3 regions of the Pantoea alhagi genome follow, and region 2 is predicted to be linked to each of the others. Evidence: predicted binding sites of a transcription regulator. Region 2 holds the regulator's gene; each other region holds the start of a gene.
The links. The regulator LexA, encoded in region 2, represses DNA repair genes until DNA is damaged. The targets are predictions, from matches to a motif close to TNCTGTATGTACATACAGNA.
Positions count from the first base shown of each region.

Region 1: B1H58_RS15565 (DinI-like family protein) is a predicted target of LexA. The motif match lies at 1,612-1,631, and genes of this name have one in related genera.
Region 3: umuD (translesion error-prone DNA polymerase V autoproteolytic subunit) is a predicted target of LexA. The motif match lies at 3,898-3,917, and genes of this name have one in related genera.

Region 1 is NZ_CP019706.1:3,291,291-3,298,657, forward strand. Features, by position in the region: gene B1H58_RS20695 (hypothetical protein) at 1-145, shown strand, start outside; gene cspE (transcription antiterminator/RNA stability regulator CspE) at 529-741, shown strand; gene B1H58_RS20840 (hypothetical protein) at 1,132-1,278, shown strand; gene B1H58_RS15565 (DinI-like family protein) at 1,325-1,564, opposite strand; gene iraP (anti-adapter protein IraP) at 1,752-2,042, shown strand; gene B1H58_RS15575 (DUF6388 family protein) at 2,143-2,466, opposite strand; gene yedD (lipoprotein YedD) at 2,688-3,167, shown strand; gene fliT (flagella biosynthesis regulatory protein FliT) at 3,239-3,598, opposite strand; gene fliS (flagellar export chaperone FliS) at 3,601-4,008, opposite strand; gene fliD (flagellar filament capping protein FliD) at 4,022-5,428, opposite strand; gene B1H58_RS15600 (flagellin N-terminal helical domain-containing protein) at 5,681-6,577, shown strand; gene B1H58_RS15605 (flagellin N-terminal helical domain-containing protein) at 6,782-7,367, shown strand, end outside.
Region 2 is NZ_CP019706.1:1,959,060-1,966,426, reverse strand. Features, by position in the region: gene B1H58_RS09225 (conjugal transfer protein TraF) at 523-1,797, opposite strand; gene zur (zinc uptake transcriptional repressor Zur) at 2,387-2,902, shown strand; gene B1H58_RS09215 (CsbD family protein) at 2,988-3,200, opposite strand; gene dinF (MATE family efflux transporter DinF) at 3,421-4,743, opposite strand; gene lexA (transcriptional repressor LexA) at 4,845-5,453, opposite strand; gene B1H58_RS09200 (diacylglycerol kinase) at 5,559-5,927, opposite strand; gene plsB (glycerol-3-phosphate 1-O-acyltransferase PlsB) at 6,056-7,367, shown strand, end outside.
Region 3 is NZ_CP019706.1:4,025,943-4,033,309, forward strand. Features, by position in the region: partial or broken gene B1H58_RS19040 (AraC family transcriptional regulator) at 1-258, opposite strand, end outside; gene B1H58_RS19045 (SDR family oxidoreductase) at 164-892, shown strand; gene B1H58_RS19050 (C40 family peptidase) at 1,141-1,707, shown strand; gene B1H58_RS19055 (AzlD domain-containing protein) at 1,788-2,108, opposite strand; gene B1H58_RS19060 (AzlC family ABC transporter permease) at 2,108-2,773, opposite strand; gene B1H58_RS19065 (helix-turn-helix domain-containing protein) at 2,866-3,414, shown strand; gene umuD (translesion error-prone DNA polymerase V autoproteolytic subunit) at 3,459-3,878, opposite strand; gene B1H58_RS19075 (helix-turn-helix domain-containing protein) at 4,229-4,471, shown strand; gene B1H58_RS19080 (DksA/TraR family C4-type zinc finger protein) at 4,631-4,897, opposite strand; gene ymcF (cold shock small protein YmcF) at 5,022-5,174, opposite strand; gene B1H58_RS21380 (hypothetical protein) at 5,859-6,194, shown strand; gene B1H58_RS20755 (anti-adapter protein iraM) at 6,414-6,767, opposite strand.

The DNA.
Region 1 (7,367 bases), 1.3 Mb from region 2:
ACGTCTACTTTTTGCCATTTTAGCGATTGCGTTTTTAGCTGGTGCTATTCTGCGTTTTATGGCCGGCGGCATGGCTTTCGGGGTGATGTTTTTAATCCTTGCGGCAGCTTCTGCCTGGTTTAGTATTAAAGCGAAGCGGGAATAACACGCCCGCTGCCATTCAGGTTACTATTTGTGCGGCGTAGCAGAGAATATTAATAAAACAAAGCGCAGCAGCATTATTTTTCCCTATACGTTTCTTTACATATCGATGAGGTCAGTACGCACAAGCGCTGCGCTTATTATTTCATACCGCACAGTAAAACAATTCAAAATAACGCTTGCGCTCAATTAGGTTCCATGAGTAAATGACGCATCGGTTTGGAAGTCAGACCTTATGAAAGCAGTTTTAGTAAAGCAGTCCTCATTTAAAGCGTTATCTTAGATACCCTTCTTCTTGAGCCTCTTCTAAGTGCCCAGTAAGTATTCTCTGCAATACAGACCTTGTATGCCACGCTAGCTGGCTCACCAATTAAGAAGGAAGTTACTATGTCTAACAAAATGACTGGTTTAGTAAAATGGTTTAACGCTGAGAAAGGTTTCGGCTTCATTTCTCCGGAAGATGGCAGCAAAGATGTATTCGTACACTTCTCTGCAATCCAGAGCAACGATTTCAAAACCCTTGATGAAGGCCAGAAAGTAGAGTTCTCTATCGAGAACGGTGCTAAAGGTCCGTCAGCAACTAACGTTGTTGCGCTGTAAGGCGTTTTAGCCTGCATCAAGCCTTGCGATAGCGATGAAGGTTTTAACCTGAGCAGCAAAGGCCATGATAAAGGCAAAAGCTTCGGTCTGCTGACCGGGGCAATCTTTCAAAAGCGGCTGATTTATCAGCGCGTATTTTGAATAAAAAGCTCACTTCGGTGGGCTTTTTTTATGCCTGAAAATCCGCTCTGCCTGCAAAGTGTTATCAGCCGGACCACACTAAAGCGCATAACAGGCGGTCAACACAAGTCCGGTGTAAAGCCGTTCGGGACAAACGGCAGGTCAGGCGCATTAACTGTGACCGCATCGACAAGAGATAAATTTCTTGCCCGGTTATCTGTGGCCACCACCTACACTTATTAAGCCCCTGTCGGGTTACTGGAGGTTAAAATGTCAGAGCGTCCTGATGTAAATGATCCGTTAGAAGATGATGAGCCCGTACCGCAAACGCCGGACGAAATCGCTGACGACGATGACGATGCCGATCCGCTGGAAGATGATGACGATGAAGGCCAGGATCCCAGTACGGTAATCTAGCCAAAAAAACCGCCCCAAAGGGCGGTTTCTTTATCTGACAGACGGGTTATTCCGCTACCAGCCACATATCCGCTTCATCAAACATCTCTTCAACGATGCGGATAATGATTGATTTATCGCTTTTGCTGGCGTCGCTTTCAATGGCGTTACGCTGCATAGCCTTAGCTTTTACCTCTGCATCCGGGAAAGTGCGATGAATTCTTTTTTGCAGCTCTTCCAGAATAAGTTCATGCGCGCCAGGCAGCCCGGCAACGTTGCGCTTGTCATAAATCAGTTCAACAAACATGGGTAGCAATCCTCTTGATTCGGCACCGCTCGAAGCATCCGTTATCATACTGGATATGCAAACAGTATCAAATGCATTTTTTAACGTGCACATCAGAAATAATTATTCCGGTTGCTTTACGTATTGTCTTATACAACTTGCACCATTTGCGTGGTAGTTTCGATCGCAAAACTAAAAGGGGATCACCATGAAACACCTTGTCATCGATATTTTGATGAAACTGGCAAAAATGGATGTGGAAGCCAAAGAACTTACAGCGCAGGTGGAGGCACAATCATTGCTGGTTGCCGCGCTGTTGTTAACTGCCGGGAAAGAAGGGTCTGACAGCATCGAAAAGAACATTAGCAACGCTATACTGGCCGCTTCGCGGGCATCACCCGACGTGATCCAGTCTGATATTGATTTGCTCTTAACGCACATTAACCGTTTGCTGGCGGTAACGCGCTATATCGATGAAGACGTGGTAGAGCGAAGTTAACAACAACCTCTGAAGGTGCTGATCCAGCGACACCTTCAGAGGCAGTATGATGACGGTGCGGCATTGTTATTGACGCATTTTACTGTCACTTATTTAGCCGTTATAAATCATTTTTCTGGCAAAACTCTTCCCACGTCATTCCCAGCGCTGCCGCGTGCTCTTGCAGATAGGTTTCAATTGCCTGAATCGCTACTTCTTTATCAGGTTCCGCCAGCTGAATAGAAAACAGAATGGCATCCTGATTTTTAGCCCGCAAAAACGCGGCATAAAACCGATCCGCCTGCATACTGCGATACTGTGCCAGCGACATATTAAACCCGTCTGCTTCTTGCTGCGTCAGGCCATCAAGGGCAGCCTGAAAGTCAGGATGGGCTGACAAAAACATTGAACGGGCGATAGCATAATACTCTTGAGGCGTTTTCATGGGCGTAACCTGTAAATAATGATGGCGTTAAGTGTAACCTGAGGCGACGCAGCTGTCAGGCGATCGCCATCTAACCGCCGCAAAGTTACCCACTGCCCGGGCGGGGTGGGGAAAAATGTTCTTAATCACCTGCATTAACCCGACTGATGCGCAAGTTTCTTGCGCTGGCGGGGTGAAAAATTATAACGTAGCCGCCATCAAATGAAGGTTAGGGAGCCAGAATGAAAAAGTGGATGCTGTTGGGCGCGCTGGCGCTGACGGGCTGTGCGCAGATTGATCAATATCAGCAGGCGGTAAAAACACCGGCTCCGGCCAATCTGCAGGGTTACTGGCAAACTACCGGGCCGCAGCGCGGGCTGATTAGCGATCGGGCGATGGGTAGCCTGATCATTACTGCCGAAGGCGATACGCTGGACTGCCGCCAGTGGCAGCGCGTGATAGCCAAGCCTGGTAAGCTGACGCTGCTAAACGGAGAATACGTTAACGTGAATAAGCAGCTGCGCGTAATGCCGCTGGCACTGGAAGGCAATGAACTGCATTACGACAAGCTGACGCTGAAAAAAGTAGAGCAGCCGACGATTGAATGCCAGCAGGCGCTGGAGCAGGTGGCGTTACAGCCGGATGCCGCGGTTATTCAGAATATCGAGCCGCACAATATGCGCGCCGTTTTCGCGACGCAACCCGCCGCAGGCCAGCCGTAGCCAACAGAAGATGACGCGCGGGCGTCATCTTCTGCATTTCGGTTATCCATGCCTTTATCCGGCGCCCCGATTTACAGATCGGAAGGGTGCAGGACATTACCAGAAAAACGGCCATAGGCGGAGGTAACGTTTTTCTGCTGATTACCCTGATTAACCATCGTGCGCAGCTCATCCATGCGGCTGACAAGCAGACTTTTAATCAGGTTTTCATTATCCAACAATTGCTTCAGCAGCGGGCGGATTTGCGTTTGCAGCGCGGCGGGCAGGGAAGTGCCGGCCATGGAAAGCGTCACGCTTTCTACCGCCTGCACATAGCCCATCTCATGGCCGATCAGCTCATCCCATTGGCTCTGCTTCGCCAGCGCCAACATGGTATTACTAAGCATCAGCAGCTGCTGATAGCGGCGCAGCAAATCGAGGTTAGCCGACATTATCAGGCTTCCTGAGTCACGTGCGCGTTCGGCCCGATCTCTTTCCAGGCATCGGCAATATTGGTCAACAGTCTTTCCACTTCGGCAATCGCCTCAGCGTCATTATGCAGGTTGGCATGCAGCAACCTGCGAGTCATATAGTCATACAACCCATCAAGGTTCGCTGCAATTTCGCCGCCAGCTTCATGGTTCAGGCCGGCGCGCAGGCCGCCAGTGATAATGTTGATCGCTTTAGAGAGCGCCTGACCTTTGCCGGGAATGTCGCCCTGTTCCATCAAAATGACCGCTTTTTTCATCGCGCTTAGCGCGCCATCAAATAGCAGGACCACCAGCTGATGCGGCGTGGCGCTCATCACGGCACTTTCAACGCCAACCTGGGCGTAGGCCTGGATTCCCGATTTTGCGTACATGTTATTCCTCTGATTAGCCATTCATCGCGTTGAACTGTTGGGTCAGGTAGTTCCCGGTCTGCGTCATCGATGAAACTAAAGTACTTAAGCTGGTAAATTGCGTTTTATAGCGCGCCATGGTCGCCTCAATCTGGGCGGTGACCTGATCGTACTGATCGGACAGGCGCTTCAGCGAAGTATTGATACCGTCTTCCGCACGCTGAATTGAACCGTCAGAAGCCAATATGGACTTCAGCAGATTGCTGGCCTGGGTGGCGAAGCCGGTAGTTTTACCGTCGCCTGACAGAAAATTCACCACGCTGGTTGATTTTTCATTCAACGCTTTGTTCAGCTTATCGCTGTCTACCGTCAGCTTGCCGTTAAGATCTTGCGTCACGCCAATTTGCGACAGCAGCGAAATATCACCGCCGGTCTGCGAAGCGGTGGACAGCGTTGAGCGCAGGCGCGTTTGAATATTACGTAGCGTGCCGTCACCCAACAGATCGCCGTTACCGGTATTCTGACTGCCGCTGCCCTGATCCACTGCGGTATATATCGTCTGGTTAGCGATGGTGGTCTGCAGCGAGTTATAGGCGTCAACGTAGGCCTGTACTGCATCAACCATCGGCTGATTATCTTTTTCTACCGTCAGGGTTTCCGGGTTGCCGACGTTGGTTTTCGTCAGCGTCAGGGTGACCCCTTCCGGCGCATCGGTGATGGTATTGCTGCTGCGCGTAATCGCCACGCCGTTAAGCGTTAATTGGGCGTCTGCGGCGGCAACTTTTTCACTCATTGCGTTAGTGCTCGACGATTTATCGTAGCTAATGTACTGCGCCAGCGAGCTGTCATCGGTGGTCACCGTCATTTCATTAGCGGTGCCGGTATCGCGCGAGGTCAGCGACAGGTAATAGGTGTTATCGTCAGATTTAATGATGCTGGCGGTAACGCTGCCCTGCTGTTGGTTAATCGCATCACGAATATCCGCCAGGCTGGTTTTATCCTGAGCCAGCGTTACGGTCATCGGTTTTGACTGGCCGCTTTGCGCAATGGTAATGGTGCGCGAAGCCAGCGAGCTGTCGCCGAGATCGGTATCTTTACTGGTGGCAGATTTAGAGAGCAGTGACTGCGCTTTAGCCAAAGTAGTCACTTCTACCGAATAGTTACCTGCCGCTGCGTCGTTAGCCAGCGCCGCGCTAAAAGCGGTATTAGTGCTGCTGACCTTGGTTGATGCGATACTGGAAGTATCCTTCAGCTTATCAGCGGCGGTTTGCAATTTTTCCAGCGACGTTTGCACGATACCCCAGGCGGTTAGCTTCGCCTTATAGGAGGTCTGCTGGGTAGTAATCGGCGTCAGGCGTGTTTTTTCTGATGTCTCAAGGCTGTCATACAACGATTGCAGATCGAGACTGGTTCCCGCACCGAGAGAGCTAACACTTGCCATGTTGTAATCCTTTGTTGGTTGACTATCACTGGGAAGGGTATCGGCAGCAGTTGAGAAAATATTAGCCTGAATGGAAAAAAACAATCGGCAGATAAAAAGCCCTTCTTTATTGCACTTCCGGCTTTAACCCGTTTGCGAATTTTTCGAAAATTTTTCTAAAGGTTGTTTTAAGGCTGACGATAATGAGGGTGACGGTGATGAAGCCGTAGAACAGATGCCTGAATCTGAACCATTTTTTAAAGGAAAAACATCATGGCAGTAATTAATACTAACACCCTGTCGCTGATGACTCAGAACAACCTGAGCAAATCTCAGTCTTCTCTGGGCACCGCGATTGAGCGCCTGTCTTCTGGTCTGCGTATCAACAGCGCAAAAGATGACGCAGCAGGTCAGGCGATCGCTAACCGCTTCACCTCTAACATCAACGGTCTGACCGTGGCGGCACGTAACGCTAACGACGGTATCTCTCTGGCGCAGACCGCTGAAGGCGCGCTGAGCGAAATCAACAACAACCTGCAGCGCGTACGTGACCTGACTGTTCAGGCGCAGAACAGCACCAACTCTGCCTCTGATATCGACTCCATTCAGTCTGAAGTTAACCAGCGTATGGCTGAAATCGACCGCGTGACCAGCCAGACTGACTTTAACGGCACTAAAATCCTGGATAACGATACCGCCAAGACATTCAGTTTCCAGGTTGGTGCTAAAGATGGCGAAACCATCAGTATCACCATGAACAGCAGCTCCGGCTGGAACATGTATAAGGCGGCCGCAACTGCAGGCGTCAGCGGCGCCAGCGTTGCAGCGGACGATCGTCAAGTCAAGGCCAGCGGCTTTGATGTACTGACAGCAGTCGGGGATGCAAACGACGCAACCAGTGGTGCATTGGCAACAATTGATAATGCCATTAAAGCCGTTGATTCTCAGCGCAGCCTGCTGGGTGCGTCTCAGAACCGTTTTGAGTCCACCATCACCAACCTGAACAACACGGTGAACAACCTGTCTGCAGCCCGCAGCCGTATTCAGGATTCTGACTACGCAACGGAAGTGTCCAACATGTCCCGCGCGCAGATCCTGCAGCAGGCTGGCAGTTCCGTACTGGCTCAGGCCAACCAGGTTCCGCAGACCATGCTGTCCCTGCTGCGTTAATCGGTTACCGGTTACGCTATCAAAGACGCCCTCATTATGAGGGCGTTTTTTTAGCCGTTATTTGTCGCTTTACCACTATTAATTTATTTAGCGAAGCTGCAAAAAAATTCTAAAGTCCTGCTTAACGTTGTCGATAACATTTATGACGGTGATGAAGCCGCAGGCCAAATGCCGAACCCTAATTTAACTTGAAGGATACTTATCATGGCAGTTATTAATACTAACACTCTGTCGCTGACCACTCAGAACAACCTGAGCAAATCTCAGTCTTCTCTGGGCACCGCGATTGAGCGCCTCTCTTCTGGTCTGCGTATCAACAGTGCAAAAGATGACGCAGCAGGTCAGGCAATCGCTAACCGCTTCACCTCTAACATCAACGGTCTGACCGTGGCGGCACGTAACGCTAACGACGGTATCTCTCTGGCGCAGACCGCTGAAGGCGCGCTGAGCGAAATCAACAACAACCTGCAGCGTGTACGTGACCTGACCGTTCAGGCGCAGAACAGCACCAACTCTGCCTCAGACATCGACTCCATTCAGTCTGAAGTTAACCAGCGTATGGCTGAAATCGATCGCGTGACCAGCCAGACTGACTTTAACGGCACTAAAATCCTGGATAACGATACCGCCAAGACATTCAGTTTCCAGGTTGGTGCTAAAGATGGCGAAACCATCAGTATCACCATGAACAGCAGCTCCGGCTGGAACATGTATAAGGCGGCCGCAACTGCAGGCGTCAGCGGCGCCAGCGTTGCAGCGGACGATCGTCAAGTCAAGGCCAGCGGCTTTG
Region 2 (7,367 bases):
CAACGAGAAAAAATAGCCTTTCGTACGCGACGGGAAATAACAGACCGTTAGATATATTAAAGCTCCTGTTATTGAGAGCCTTACAAAATGGCTGCTGCCTCAGACGATTTTTGCAATTAAACCAGGTCGCCTTTTATTTACTTAGGTATCGGAATTAAGCTTATCCCCACCGGCAGAATAGGTTTTTTCCACTGTGATAGATAACCTACCATCGTGGCATATTTACCTTCATACCAGGTCACAGGGTTCATAAGATAAGAGGTAAGTTTCAGATTTTGATTTTTTTCGGGCTGATAATTCCCCGCCCTGATCTCTATTCTGGCAGTGGTTTTTTTACCGCTGGCAGGCTGACGCACTTTCCGATAACTGCTTACGTTAATTTTATTCAGCAATAATCAAGGCGTTAAAAGGCGGGAATATAATGTGTTTCAGAGCGTAGCAGATAAAGTCAGGGTTGCCTTAAAGCACAGCCCTGCCTTCTCAGCCAGCCGCGCCGTTTCCGACGCGGCTCGTTTGGTTTTATCAGAAAGAGAAGCCCAGCTGCGCCATCGCGCCCCAGGTATCGTCTTCCCCTACGGAACCGGCAAGATCAAGGTGAACACGGTTATTAAACGGCGAAATACCAAAACCTGCACTGACGACATTGACGTCGTTAGACTTCATATCGGCATGATAGCCGCCGCGCAGCTGCAACCAGTCAAGAACGCGATACTCCACCCCGACGCCCGCGTACTGGCTATCAGCCTGGGATTTAAAGCGTTTGGTACGGGTAGCATCCACATCCAGGCTGGCAGTCAGCTTTTCGGTATGCCAGGCTGCACCGGCAGTCACCAGCGGGCGAATCTGGTAAGTATCGCGATAGCCGTTTACCTCTTTCGTCTCAATATCGCGTGAAATCAGGTTTTGCGCACTCAGACCAAAGGTCCAGTTCTCGCCCACGTCGGTAGAGAGACCGGCATCCAGGTTAAAGCCGGTATCGTTGGTACGGTACTCGCTGTCAGTGACTTTATCTTTATCGAAGTTATAAACCGAGGCGCGATAGTTATACAGGCGAGTTTGCTGCAGCTTTGGCGTAATACCTACCGAGACTGCCTGCTCGCCGATTTTAAACTCATGCGCTACCGCAATGCCGTAATCCGCAACAATCGCCGCCACGCCGGTGGCGCTGGAACGCAGCAGATACTGATCGCCCGCCTGAGGAAAGCGTGTACCATTGGCTACAGCGTCAAGATAGTCGATATCGCTTTGTGCCACATCAGTATGCAGATGTACCGTGCCGTAGGCTTTCGCCACGAAGGCAAACGGCAACGTTTCATTAGGCACCGCAACTACAATAGCGGCACCGGCTGAGCCGTCAGCTTTATTACCACGCAGGTCGCGCAGTTGATTGGCCAAATCACCAGAGGCGGAACGCACATTGTTGATCACATCAAGCGCGCCTGCAGGATCCGTCAGCAGATCCCCCGCGTCAAAATCATCAAAGACATTTTGGTAGCGATCAACGGTATCGGTCACATCATCGATCTTATCGACCATCTTGTCTTTATCGCTGATCTGCACCCCAACAGATGGCAGGATAACGCTTACGTTATCTTCCGCACGGCCTTTGGTAAGCAGCGCCGGGTTAGTTAGCGGTGCGGTCGTGTAGTTGGATGAGGCAACGCCGGTACCGCCCATCGCATCATTACGGGCATCAAAGTAACTGCCAGCCGCCAGGGAAGAAAAAGAGGTAAAGATTAACGGCACTAATACCGCCGCAGGAGAAAGCTTCAAGGAATGAATGTTTTTCTTTGTCATTATCAGACGCCACCCAAATAAGCTGAAAGTAAGAAGGAAATCGCTGGATGAATGATGACCAGTAATTGCCTGTTTTATTAACCTGAACTCAGGCCTTTTTCCCCGGCTTATCAGAGGATTGCTGCTTTTTTGAGCAATCAGTAGCTTAATTTGTCTTTTAGAATTATTAGCAGTTTAGCTTTTCTGCAGTTATTAAGCCTGATTGAACATTAGCTGGATCTTTTTCCTACTGCAAACTGGAAACAGCGCTTTTTTAGATGCCACCAAAAAAGCTAACGCAGTCGCCAGGATTATCAGGCTGTTGTTAGCCCGCTGTAGCGGAGATCTATGTTTTTTTGGCGCTTTTAGATACCTTTCAGGCGTCAAATCAGAAAGGCACCTGGCTGTTTACAGCTAAAGAAAGAATAAAGTGGGCTAAAGCAAATTATAAGCGGCGGACTCATTGTACCGACTTGAAAGGGTACTCTTTTATCCAGCTAATGTTTGTCTGGTAAGCAGCCGATGAATAACGCTGTTGGCGATTTGGCAATCATTTTGTCTGTTAACACCCGTGTGATAAAATAACATTTCAATCGCCCGGAGAAAGATTATGAGCGTATCACCTTCACAACAGATTCTGTCGCAGGCTGAAAAAATTTGTCTGCAACGCAACGTGCGCCTGACGCCGCAGCGTCTGGAGGTGTTGCGTCTGATGGCTGAACAAAACACAGCTATCAGCGCCTATGATCTGCTCGATCTGCTACGCGCCTCTGAGCCACAGGCCAAGCCGCCCACTATTTATCGTGCGCTCGATTTTCTACTGGAGCAGGGGTTTATTCACCGCGTTGAATCCAATAACAGCTACGTGGTTTGTCATCATTTTGAGGAACCTCGACATACTTCAGCGATGTTGATTTGCGATCGCTGCGGTACCGTCAGCGAACAACATGCGCAGGGAGTGGAAACCGTTCTCCAGTTGCTCTCTCAGCAGAGCGGCTTTTCGCTACGTAATAGCGTGATTGAAGCTCACGGGCTGTGTGCTGGCTGTAAAGATGTGGAAAACTGTCAGCATCCGGAAAACTGTACGCACGATCACAGCGTAACCGAGAAAAAACGCGGGCGATAACGAGGCACAAACTTGTGGCGGGAAAGTGGAATGGATGGCACATTCCATGTGCCTGCGGGTGGGAGCATCATCCTGAAAAAAGCGCTTACCAGCGATGGTCGCGGTTATTGGTTTCCCAATCGCTTACTTCTTTTTCCGCTTCGTCTTTTGCATAGCCGTAGCGTTCCTGAATTTTACCGACCAGCTGATCGCGTTTACCTTCAATAACGGTCATGTCATCATCGGTCAGCTTGCCCCATTTTTCCTTCATTTTACCTTTAAACTGTTTCCAGTTACCGCCGGCTTCGTCTCTGTTCATCGTTTTGTCCTCTACCTTGGGTGTTAACAGCTTTTGGCTATCAGCGGAATTATCTTCGGTAAAAACGCTGATTCCCTGTGTTTGACACTTTTAATAGTAGTAGAACCACATGATTTTGCTGTTAAACAGCGGGGCATGCGCTTTAAAAACGTCCCAGGAGCCGTCAATTATGCTGAAAAGCCAGCGAATTCAGTTAATAAGCGTAACCGTAAGAAATGTTTCAAAGGGTGAACCAGTCGCCCCGTCGCTGGTAACGATGCCATACCCACCCCAGCGTTAACCCACGTAGCAGTAAAAAAACGGTGACAGCCAGCCAGAGACCATGATTGCCCAGTTGCGGAACAGTTAACAGCGTCAGGCCAAACCCCAACGCCGCCAGCGCCATGCTGTTGCGCATTTCTCGTCCACGCGTTGCGCCAATAAACATGCCATCCAGCAGATAGCACCAGACGCCCACAACGGGTAACAGCATTTGCCACGGTAAATAGCGATCCGCCAGCACTTGCAGCTGGGGCAGAGAGGTAAGCAGCGAAACAATCTCCCTGCCCCAAAGGGCATATCCCACGGCAAATAACAGCGCTACCAGCCCCGCCTGACGACAGGCTGCAATCCATACCTGACGTAGCTTAGCGCTGTTGCGTGCGCCAAAAGCCTCGCCTGAAACCGCCTCAACCGCATAGGCAAAGCCATCCAGCGCATAAGCGGTAAAGGAGAGGAACATCAGCAATACCGCGTTGACCGCCACGACCTCGCTGCCCATGCGCGCACCCAGAATCGTCACCGAGGCAAAACACAGCTGCAGCAATAGCGAACGCAGCATAATGTCGCGGTTCAGCCGCAGTAACCGGCGCGCATCGCCTTTCAGTCCATTTTTCAGGTGCGCAAAGGTGATCTGACGCAGGCGCAGCACATGCCATACCAGACCCAGCCCCACCAACAGCGTTATCGCTTCTGCAATTGCGGTAGCCGCCGCCGCTCCAGTCACGCCCCAGCCAAGGCCGATAACAAACCACAAATCCAGCAAAATATTAACCAAATTGCCGACAATCAGCAGAATAACAGGCGCGCGCGCATACTGGACGCCAAGCAGCCAGCCAAGTATTACCAGGTTTGCCAGCGTTGCAGGCGCGCTGAGCCAGCGAATATGAATAAAGCGCTGAGCCTGTTCCAGCACCGCCGGACTGCCGCCAACCAACTGCGCCGCCAGAGCGCTTAGCGGCCCACGCAGCAGGATAAACATTATCCCGGCGATAATGGCAATGAATAAGGGTTGTATCAGGGCGCGAGCCAGTGCCTGCTTATCGTTGGCGCCAAACGCCTGTGCGGTCAGCCCGGTGGTACTCATTCGTAAGAAAAGCAGCAACATAAAAACAAAGCTGGTAGCCGTAGTGCCTACGGCAACGCCGCCAAGATAAACGGGGCTGTCGAGATGACCAATAACGGCGGTATCCACCAGACCCAGCAGGGGGACGGTAATATTTGAGAGGATCATCGGCAGCGCCAGCCGCCAGAGGTGTTTATCGGTCACAGAAAAGAAGTGCATGGCAATCCGCAGAAAAAATATGGCGACAAGCCACAGCGGTTATCGCCGGAATCAGGACTACAGGGGAAGTAAGTGGCAGCCAGCAGGCCGCCACTGAGTCATTACAGCCAGTCGCCGTTACGAATAACGCCAACGGCCAGACCTTCGATCGTCAGCGTCTGCTGTTGCAGATCGACCACAATCGGCTGGAAATCATTGTTTTCTGGCAGCAGCTGCACAGTATTGCCCTGACGCTTCAGACGTTTCACAGTGACTTCATCATCAATGCGCGCCACGACCACCTGGCCGTTACGGACATCCTGCGTTTTATGTACTGCCAGCAGATCGCCATCCACAATACCGATATCTTTCATCGACATACCGCTGACACGCAGCAGAAAGTCTGCGTGAGGCTTAAACAGATTAGGGTCAACCTGGAAGCGGCTTTCGATATGCTCCTGCGCCAGCAGCGGTTCACCGGCGGCAACGCGGCCAATCAGCGGCAGGCCGTTTTCTTCTTCGGCCATCAGACGGATACCGCGCGAAGCGCCAGACACCATTTCAATCACGCCTTTACGCGCCAGCGCTTTCAGATGTTCCTCTGCGGCGTTAGGGGAGCGAAAGCCTAACTGGGCGGCGATTTCCGCACGTGTTGGCGGCATACCTGTCTGATTAATGTGATCGCGAATCAGGTCATAAACCTGTTGCTGCCGAGCCGTTAAGGTTTTCATCCCGCCCCCTGGTTGTTTATACAGTCGCTGTGAGTATATACAGGTATTGGTGGAATGGAAACCGAAAGCTGTGTAAAAAACAACTCTTTATCCATTATGGAAACCCTATCGAATATATGACCACAGCAGGGTTACCCAAACAAAAAGGGCCATTATGATGCTGAGCAGTACCGCCGCTGACCCCATATCTTTAGCCCGTCCGGACAGCGGATGAAGCTCACTGCCGATGCGGTCCACCACCGCTTCGATAGCGCTGTTAAGGATTTCGACGATAATAATGAGAAACACAGAGCCAATCAGCAAAACGCGCGTGATGGCATCAACATCAAGCCAGCAAGCGATGAGCACCGCCGCCAGCGCCAGCAGCGTTTCCTGGCGAAACGCCGCTTCATGCTGCCATGCTGCCCGCAGGCCTTTCCAGGAATATCCGGCCGCCTTAATGATGCGGGTAAGGCCCGTTACGTTATTTGCCATCTTCAGGGAACCCTTTGCAATGTTTAACGTCAATGTCAGGGTGCAGCACTAATTGCAACACCACAGATCTTCAATGCGCTTTCTGGTATGCTTGCGGCGCTTTGCTAACAAGAGGCTTCATGTTGTCTATGTCAGGTTGGCGTAAACTTTATTATAAGTTACTGAATTTACCACTAACATTTTTAGTTAAGAGTAAGGCAATTCCGGGCGATCCGGTATCAGAACTGGGAATCGATACGTCGCGTCCCATTATGTATGTGCTGCCTTATGATTCAAAGGCCGATCTCCTTGCGCTGCGCACCCAGTGTCGCCTGCACGATCTGCCCGATCCGCTTGATCCGCTGGAGATAGACGGCGCGCTGTTGCCGCGTTACGTCTTTATTCATGACGGCCCACGCGTGTTCCCCTATTTTGTGCCGAATCAGGAATCAGTGAAACTGTTTCACGACTACCTCGATTTGCACCGTAATAACCCGAACCTCGACGTGCAGATGGTACCGGTTTCGGTGATGTTTGGCCGTGCGCCGGGCCGTGAGGTGCAGGGCGAACAAACCCCTCACCTGCGCGAGCTGAATGGCGTACAGAAATTTATTGCTGTGCTGTGGCTGGGGCGCGATAGCTTTGTGCGTTTCTCACCGATGGTTTCTCTGCGTCGTATGGCGACAGAACACGGCACCGATAAAACCATTGCCCAGAAGCTGGCGCGCGTGGCGCGCATTCATTTTGCCCGTCAGCGTCTGGCTGCCGTAGGCCCGCGCCTGCCGGTACGCCACGATCTGTTTAATAAGCTGCTGCAGTCGAAGGCCATTGCCAAAGCGGTAGAAGATGAAGCGCGCAGCAAAAAAATCTCTCAGGAGAAAGCGCAGCAGAATGCTATCGAGCTGATGGAAGAGATCGCAGCTGACTTTTCCTATGAGATGATCCGCCTTACCGACCGCGTGATTGGCTGGACATGGAGCAAAATCTACCAGGGCATCAACGTCAGCGGCGGCGAACGTATTCGTCAGCTGGCACTGGATGGTCACGGGCTGGTTTATGTGCCCTGCCACCGCAGCCATATGGATTATCTGCTGCTCTCCTATGTGCTTTATCATCAGGGGCTGGTACCGCCGCATATTGCTGCCGGCATCAACCTTAACTTCTGGCCGGCCGGGCCGATTTTCCGTCGTCTCGGCGCGTTCTTTATTCGTCGTACCTTTAAGGGCAACAAGCTCTACTCCACGGTGTTCCGCGAATATCTGGGCGAGCTGTTCAGCCGCGGCTATTCGGTTGAATATTTTGTCGAAGGCGGACGTTCACGCACCGGCCGTCTGCTCGATCCGAAAACCGGTACGCTGGCGATGACAATTCAGGCGATGCTGCGTGGCGGTAACCGTCCGATTACCGTGGTGCCGGTATATATCGGCTATGAGCACGTAATGGAAGTGGGCACTTACGCCA
Region 3 (7,367 bases), 2.1 Mb from region 2:
CTCTTCCGGCGTCGCTTCTGTTTCTGAAGAAAAAGGTAAAGGCACCGAGAGCACCAGAAACTGCTGCGCATCATAGTGCCAGATGCGATCGGCGAGATAGCCTCGCTTACGTCCCTGACAAACAATAATAATGCTGGGTTCATAGAGCACTGGCGTACGTTCAATGGGCTGGTCTGCACGCATAAAACGCACCTCCTCCAGCAGCGGTATCGGTGAAGCAACTGCCCGCCTGCTGGCAGCTGAAGGCCATATGCTGATTGTAGGCGCACGCCGTCTCGATCGTCTTGAAACGCTGTGCGCCGAACTGCGCGCCGAAGGGAGAAACATTGATGCGTTGCAGTGTGACGTGCTGGAGCGTAGCGCGCTGCAGCGGTTGGCCGATCTGGCCATGGAAAAATATGGCCGCATCGATGTGCTGATTAATAACGCGGGGGTGATGCCGCTGTCGCCGCTGTCAGCGCTGAAAGTAGAGGAATGGGAGCTGACGCTGGATGTTAACGTGCGCGGAGTGCTGTATGGCATTGCAGCGGTGCTTCCGGCTATGCAGGCGCAGGCGTACGGCCATATTATCAATGTAGCCTCCATTGGCGCTCACAGCGTCTCGCCCACCGCTGCCGTTTATTGCGCCAGCAAATATGCTGTTCGCGCCATCTCTGACGGGCTGCGGCAGGAAACCGATAAAATTCGGGTAACGGTGATCTCGCCGGGCGTGGTTGAGTCGGAGCTGGCCGATATTATCAGCGATGACACAGCGCGCCAGGCGATGCAGACGTTTCGTCAAATTGCGCTGCAGCCAGAGAGCATTGCCCGCGCAATGTCATATGCCATCGCTCAGCCTGATGAGGTGGACGTGAGTGAAATCATTGTGCGTCCTACTGCCAGCCCTTACTAATCTCACGCGCCGTTGCCAAACGCAGGCGTATTGTCCGGTAGCGAGCAGTTTGTTTGTGCTGAATGTGTAACATAATTTTAGCGACACAAAGCGCTAATGCAGCAGAAAAGCTGTAAAACCGGCGCTTTCCGGCCGGTTTCCAGTAAATTAACGTAAAAAGAAAAAGTTAAGTTTCTGGGTAGCGCTTCTTTCAGTTATAAAACAGAATATTCAGCACTTTTCCCCTTCCTGGAGCGCGCTAATCTAAAATGAATCGCAAACTGGCTCAAACGTTATTGCTTGTCTCTTTTATTGCTCTTGCCGGTTGTTCTTCATCTCCGGGGAAAAACTCAGCAACAGCACAGGATTCTGCCGATGCCAGCGCGCAAGGCGAGCAGGCTGATTTGATTCCGGTGATTGCGGCCCTGCACGATCAAATGCATACCTGGCACGGCACGCCTTATGAATGGGGCGGCACGAAATTATCAGGCGTGGATTGCTCAGGCTTTGTCTGGAGAACATTAAAAGATCGCTTTAACTTACCGGTTGAGCGGCTCACTACGCGCGATCTTATTCATATGGGCACGCACGTTAAGCCAACGCAATTGCGCCCCGGTGATTTAGTTTTCTTCCGCATCAATGGCGGAATGCATGTCGGCTTTTATGATACTGACCGGCATTTCCTGCATGCTTCCACCAGTAAAGGCGTGATTCGCTCCTCGCTGGACAACCCTTACTGGCAGTCCGTTTTTTATCAGGCGCGTCGGTTGAATAAAGAATATGACGCTGGCATCAGCTTAAATAATGACGGCATGAGCTTAAGCAAAAGAAACTAACCTGTTTATCTCCGGCGCGGCGGCGTAAACATAACGCTGTTTCCGCGCCGCTGATTTCCTGTGCCTGGTTTACGCTTGCTTTACATCACACCCACATAGCGCATCAGGGCGGTCACCAGCCCGGCACTGATAATCACCAGAATCAGTGGCACTTTACGCCAGGCGAGAAACAGCGCCACCAGTACGCCAGCCAGACGCGCATACCCGGCAAACGCTTGTCCGTTAAACAGCGTGGCGGTGGCGGCAACGGCCAGCAGCAGCACAATAGCCGCATCGGATAACAACATCCGGGTGCGTTCAGATAGCGCCAGTCGACTGCCCAGCTTATAGCCAGCAAAACGCATTAACCAGGTGCCTGCGGCAAGCAGAGCGATGCCGCCGATTGTCATCGTTGCTGGCATCATTTTCTGTTCCTCCACGCCAGCAGTCCTGACAGGGAAAAGAGTACCGGCATACCCACCGGCACCCACGGTAACGTCGCCAGTGCAACCACCGCGCCCGTCGCAGCAGGAATTAACACTCGCCGATGCCGCAGCGCCGGAAAAATCAGCGCAATCAGGATGGCCGGAAAAACGGCATCCAGCCCGATAGCGTCGGTATCCGGGATCCACTGCCCAACCACCGTTCCCAGCATGACACTGAGCGGCCAGCAGAAGGCGATGCCAAGCCCGCAGAACCAGTAGGCAGCCCGGCGCTCCACATACTTGCGCTGAGAAATACCAAACACCACGCTTTCATCATTCATAATGTGACAACCCAGCCAGCTAAGGTATTTACGTCCTACCAGATCTTTAACGGCAATGCCAAAAGGCAGATGACGGGCGTTCACCAGCAGGCCTGCGGCGGCGGCAGTAAAGGGGCTGCCGCCGCCTGCAATAATGCCGATAAACATAAACTCCGATGCGCCAGCAAGCACTAAAACCGAGAGCGTCATCGGTACCCAAAAGGGAAAGCCTTCGGCAATAGCCAACGAGCCGTAGGAAAGCCCGACCAGCGCATCGGCCAGGCAAACCAGCGCGATAGCTTTGAACACATCATTTTTGAGTAAGAACCGACGTCGAGCCATAATCCCTTTTCCATATCAAACGAATGTTCGTTATAATGAACACCTCCGGAACGTTTTACAAGATGAACGATCGTTCGATACAGGACAAGAGAGTGACCCAACCCATTACGATTATTGCTGAAGGACTGGTGCGTGAACGGCATAGAGCCGGTCTCTCGCTGGCAGAAGTAGCGCGCCGCGCCGGCATTGCCAAATCTACGCTTTCTCAGCTTGAGGCAGGCACCGGTAATCCCAGCCTTGAGACGCTCTGGGCGCTGTGTGTCGCTTTGGATATTCCTTTTGCCCGTCTGATGGAGCCGCAAGTTAATCAGATGCAGGTTATTCGTCGGGGTGAAGGGCCAACGGTTACCGCCGAGCTGGCCGATTATAAAGCAATTCTGCTTGCCACCTGTCCGCCAGGCGCACGCCGGGACGTCTATTTACTGATGACGCAGCCTGGCTCTGAGCGCCTTTCCAGCCCGCATTCGCTGGGTTCGGTTGAGCATATTATTATTGCTCAGGGACGTGCGCTGGTGGGGCTGAGCGGCTCGCCGGTAGAGCTAAACGTCGGTGACTATATCTCTTATCCGGCGGACCAGGAGCATATTTTCCGGGCGCTGGAACCCGATACGCTCGCGATACTGGTATCTGAACAAAACTGACGCACAGGGGCTGCGTGGCTGGCAACAAGTGGTTTGCCCTGGGTCTATTTCACCGCTTTAATGGTAAAGGTGACCACGCCAAAGATTTGCAGCCCCTCTTCGCTGTTCAAAACAATAGGCCGATAAGCCGGATTCATCGGCACCAGTTGCACGCGCGGCCGCAGCTGAAGTTTTTTTACAGTAAACTCTCCTTCCACTGCCGCCACCACAATATCGCCGTGCTCTGGCGTTAGCGAACAATCCACCACCAGCATATCGCCATCACTGATGCCGCCCTCGATCATTGAATCGCCGCTTACCCTGACAAAATAGGTTGCGCTGGGTCGCTGCACTAACAGATCGTTAAGATCAAGACGCTGTTCAATATAATCCTGCGCCGGAGAAGGAAAACCACATGCTACCCGCTCTATAAACAGCGGCAAATGCAAAATAGCGCGCAGTTCAGCAGGCCTGATGAAATCCATAACAAATAACCCTGATAAACACTGTATATAATTACAGTAAACGTAACAGGTGGTTTCGATCAAGCGCAGCGGGAATATTTTACAAAAAACAGAGGGGCTATTTACTTCAAACGCAGCGCGTAAAGGTGAAGATCGCCTTTCACAAATGATAGATTTTTTTACCGCTTCGCTAAATCCTCTGTTTTTTTCAGCATTAACTGAAATTTTAAATTTGATAACGTTTAAAAACCAGCCAACAATTGTAATATCAATTAATTATAAAACTACAACAATTTAGCTTGCCTTGACACCGGAAGGGTCCGTGTTAATGCTTAGGAAAAAACTTATTATAAATTGTTGTGGAGAATGCGATGCCTCTGAAAGTACTGTCCATGATCCCCGCGACCGGTGCCACCATTAAAACCACGCGTCAGGCAGCAGGTCTGACGCAGGCGGAAGCGGCAGAACGCTTTGATTACAGTTTGCGTGTATGGCAAAAGAAAGAGTCGGAAGCGGAAGCCAGCAAGAACGGAGGACTAAGTCAGGGTGAATATGAACTGCTGCTTTTGCTGGCGGGGAAACATCCCGATTATCTGCTGACGCCAAGAAAATAAGAGATGTTAAAAAATAAGATACATAGCCGGTAAAGGGCGTCAGGCAAGGGTTCTGGGTGGTACGACAGGGAAAAAGAGGCAAAGGGTTGTTGTTTACCCTGTAAAGACAAAGCAATAACCGCAATGATTATTTATCGGTGTATTTTGCCTTCCATACGATTAGCGTAGCTGGCTGTCTTTACTGCCGCGCCGATTATAAAGGCTGAGGTTTTGTTGTTTTTTATCCATCTCACTCTGACAGGCAAGACAAAAGCGTACGCCTTTAAGCGCCTTTCGTCTTGCTTCAGAGATTTCCTCACCACACTCCTGACAGTAACGTTCACTTTCGCCCTGTCCAAGAGCCTGGCGGACCCGTTCTACGCCATCATTGATGGTGCTATCAATCTGTTCATTTACGGCTTCGTCAGAAGCCCAACCGCTGGCCATGATTTCCTCCTGATCTGATGATTAAGATTAAATATGGTTGCAGGTGTCCCACACTTCAAGTCGCCGGGCATCAGTAAAACGCAGAGAACCCGCTTTTCAGGGAAAGGACCACAAAAGAAACGATTCAGGCAGCCTGGGACGTCAGGTAACTTACAAGCATGGGGGATTTACAAAAGATGCAGATGGCACCATGGGGGTTACGCATTGATACGTCGAACAACGAGATACGACATTGATGACCCTGACAACGAGAGCATCGGTATTTAATAGTTAAAATAAGAAAGCCTTAATATTTATTGAGTGATTCACCAGCTTAGCACCCTTCTCTGATGCTGTCTTGTCTCTGACAGTTTTTATTTTTATCGCCCCCTGCCCACAGGTAACGTCAGATCGGATGAGCGCGGCGAAACAGAAAAACAGGGGTCATGCAGTTCAACACGTTGAGACGGAGCATGAAATTAAAAAGGCCACCCAAAGGCGGCCTTAATATCTATTAATTTTTTATAGTTTTTTCCAGAAAAGCGTAGCGCTGTTTCCAGAAAGGTTTCCCTGGTGCGGCAGCCGTATGGCTTTTTGCGCCGAACAGCAAAATGATGCTGTAACGGCGTTGCTGTTGACGGGCACCCTGAACGGCTTTGGGCTGCCCGCAATCAACGAGGTCTATATTCCTTTAAAATAACTTATGTATCAACTCTCTTAAAGTACAGGTATGAGGGCTTTCTAAAAAACTCCTGCCGTTTTGTCCTGCATCTCACTCGTCCTTCTGCATCACTTTTGCACAATAACCACTTATTTCATTTCGCAAAATAATCAATAAGTTAAATCCGGGCTGCTTAAAAGTTGCAATAAATTAACTGATCCTCAAGAAGAACAGTAAATTCTGACTATAATCTTTTGAGTAGAGTCGAGACTCTAACACTCAAAAAGCAGGATTTTTTTGTTGCCGTTTAATGGAGCAGTTATGGTTTGGTATGTACTTGACTCTATTGTCAGCCCCGATTCAGATACCGTATTTTCGCTTGTCAGTTCGCCCTATAATCTGAAGTTTGTTTTATGGTACGGTTCGGAGACTTACCTCTTTCCCGGCGACAGGCTGGAAACAACTGAGAATGGTTTGATAGTTAATGGGCATATTCAGCCTTTTACTATGCTTGATGTTTCTATATTTCGGGCAGTCTATTGGCGAAATCTCTATGACTACAATAAAAGCTGCCCTGGTAATAGCCAGCAACCACCAATCACCTGTGCTTATAAGCATAAGTGCCGAATAACAAAATGCCCTTTCGTTTCACCCTGATCGCGCTTTAACATCTGGCACATAGCGAAAGTCACGTACCTTTTTTCTGCATTAAAAGGTTTATGCTCCGCTATAGCGAGATCTATATCATGTGAGTCAGAGTAGCCGAATTGCTAAAATTTAAGGCCAAAGTTAACTTTAGGGACAACCGCATCTTCCATAATGTATGCCATTAAAAATCAAAAGAACGAGGAAGATTGCCGTTGCCCTGGTATTATTTCATTCCTCCATTGCGGCCAACTTTTCTAATCCGTATGGGCAAGATGCAAAACGACATGTATCGAGACGATGGCAGGCTGAAGGTGGCCGCGTTCCATTTGCCGGGCATCCAGTGCGGCTGGACAGTAAAGCCCAGTTTGCGCGATTAAAAGGAAATACGGTAATAATCTTTACATCGCTGGCTATGCCATTGACCAGTAATTCTTTTCCAGTCGAGGATAGTACATCTCCAGCCTGAACGATCGTCTCTCCCTGATACCAGATAATTAACTTCAGGTTTTTCCTGGTTATAACGCCGCTAAAAACCGTTCCTGTTAAAGGACACATCAGAGAATCCATGACGTTATAATGCATACCGTCCCCTCCCACTTGTAAAAATCCATTAAATATCGCTAACTTAGCAATTCCATGTAACAATGCAGTTATGTTTAACTGTTAGTGAAATAATATTTCACTTTGGTAATGTTTGAAAGGAAAATTCTTACTATTTAAATAAAATTAAACAGAGATCAATAAAACCAGGGTTTATCTAATTAAGTTTCTTTAGTAGAGAAAAAATGACGCTTAAGGACAGAACTTGACATTAATTAAGCAACATATTCTGCATAATTTATTTTCATAAAATTCACGCTATTAAAAAGAAATAACCTTTAAAACATCTTTGCCCCCGGTTAATCAGGGGATTACGCTTTCCTGAATTAACAACAAACAACTTAAATAAAATCAATAAATTTGCGGAAACTAATCCTAAGCCATCAAATAGATTAGAAAGCAATTATTAGCAGGCTATATTAATTATCTGCATCAGATATCAGTAAGAAAATTCCTTACTAAAAAATGGATAAATATTGATTTTGCGATATAACTTCAGCATCGGACGATAAAATACCATGTTATAACCCTATAATAGATGTGGGCATTTTGTCGTGATTTGCAGGAGGTTACTTTCAGATA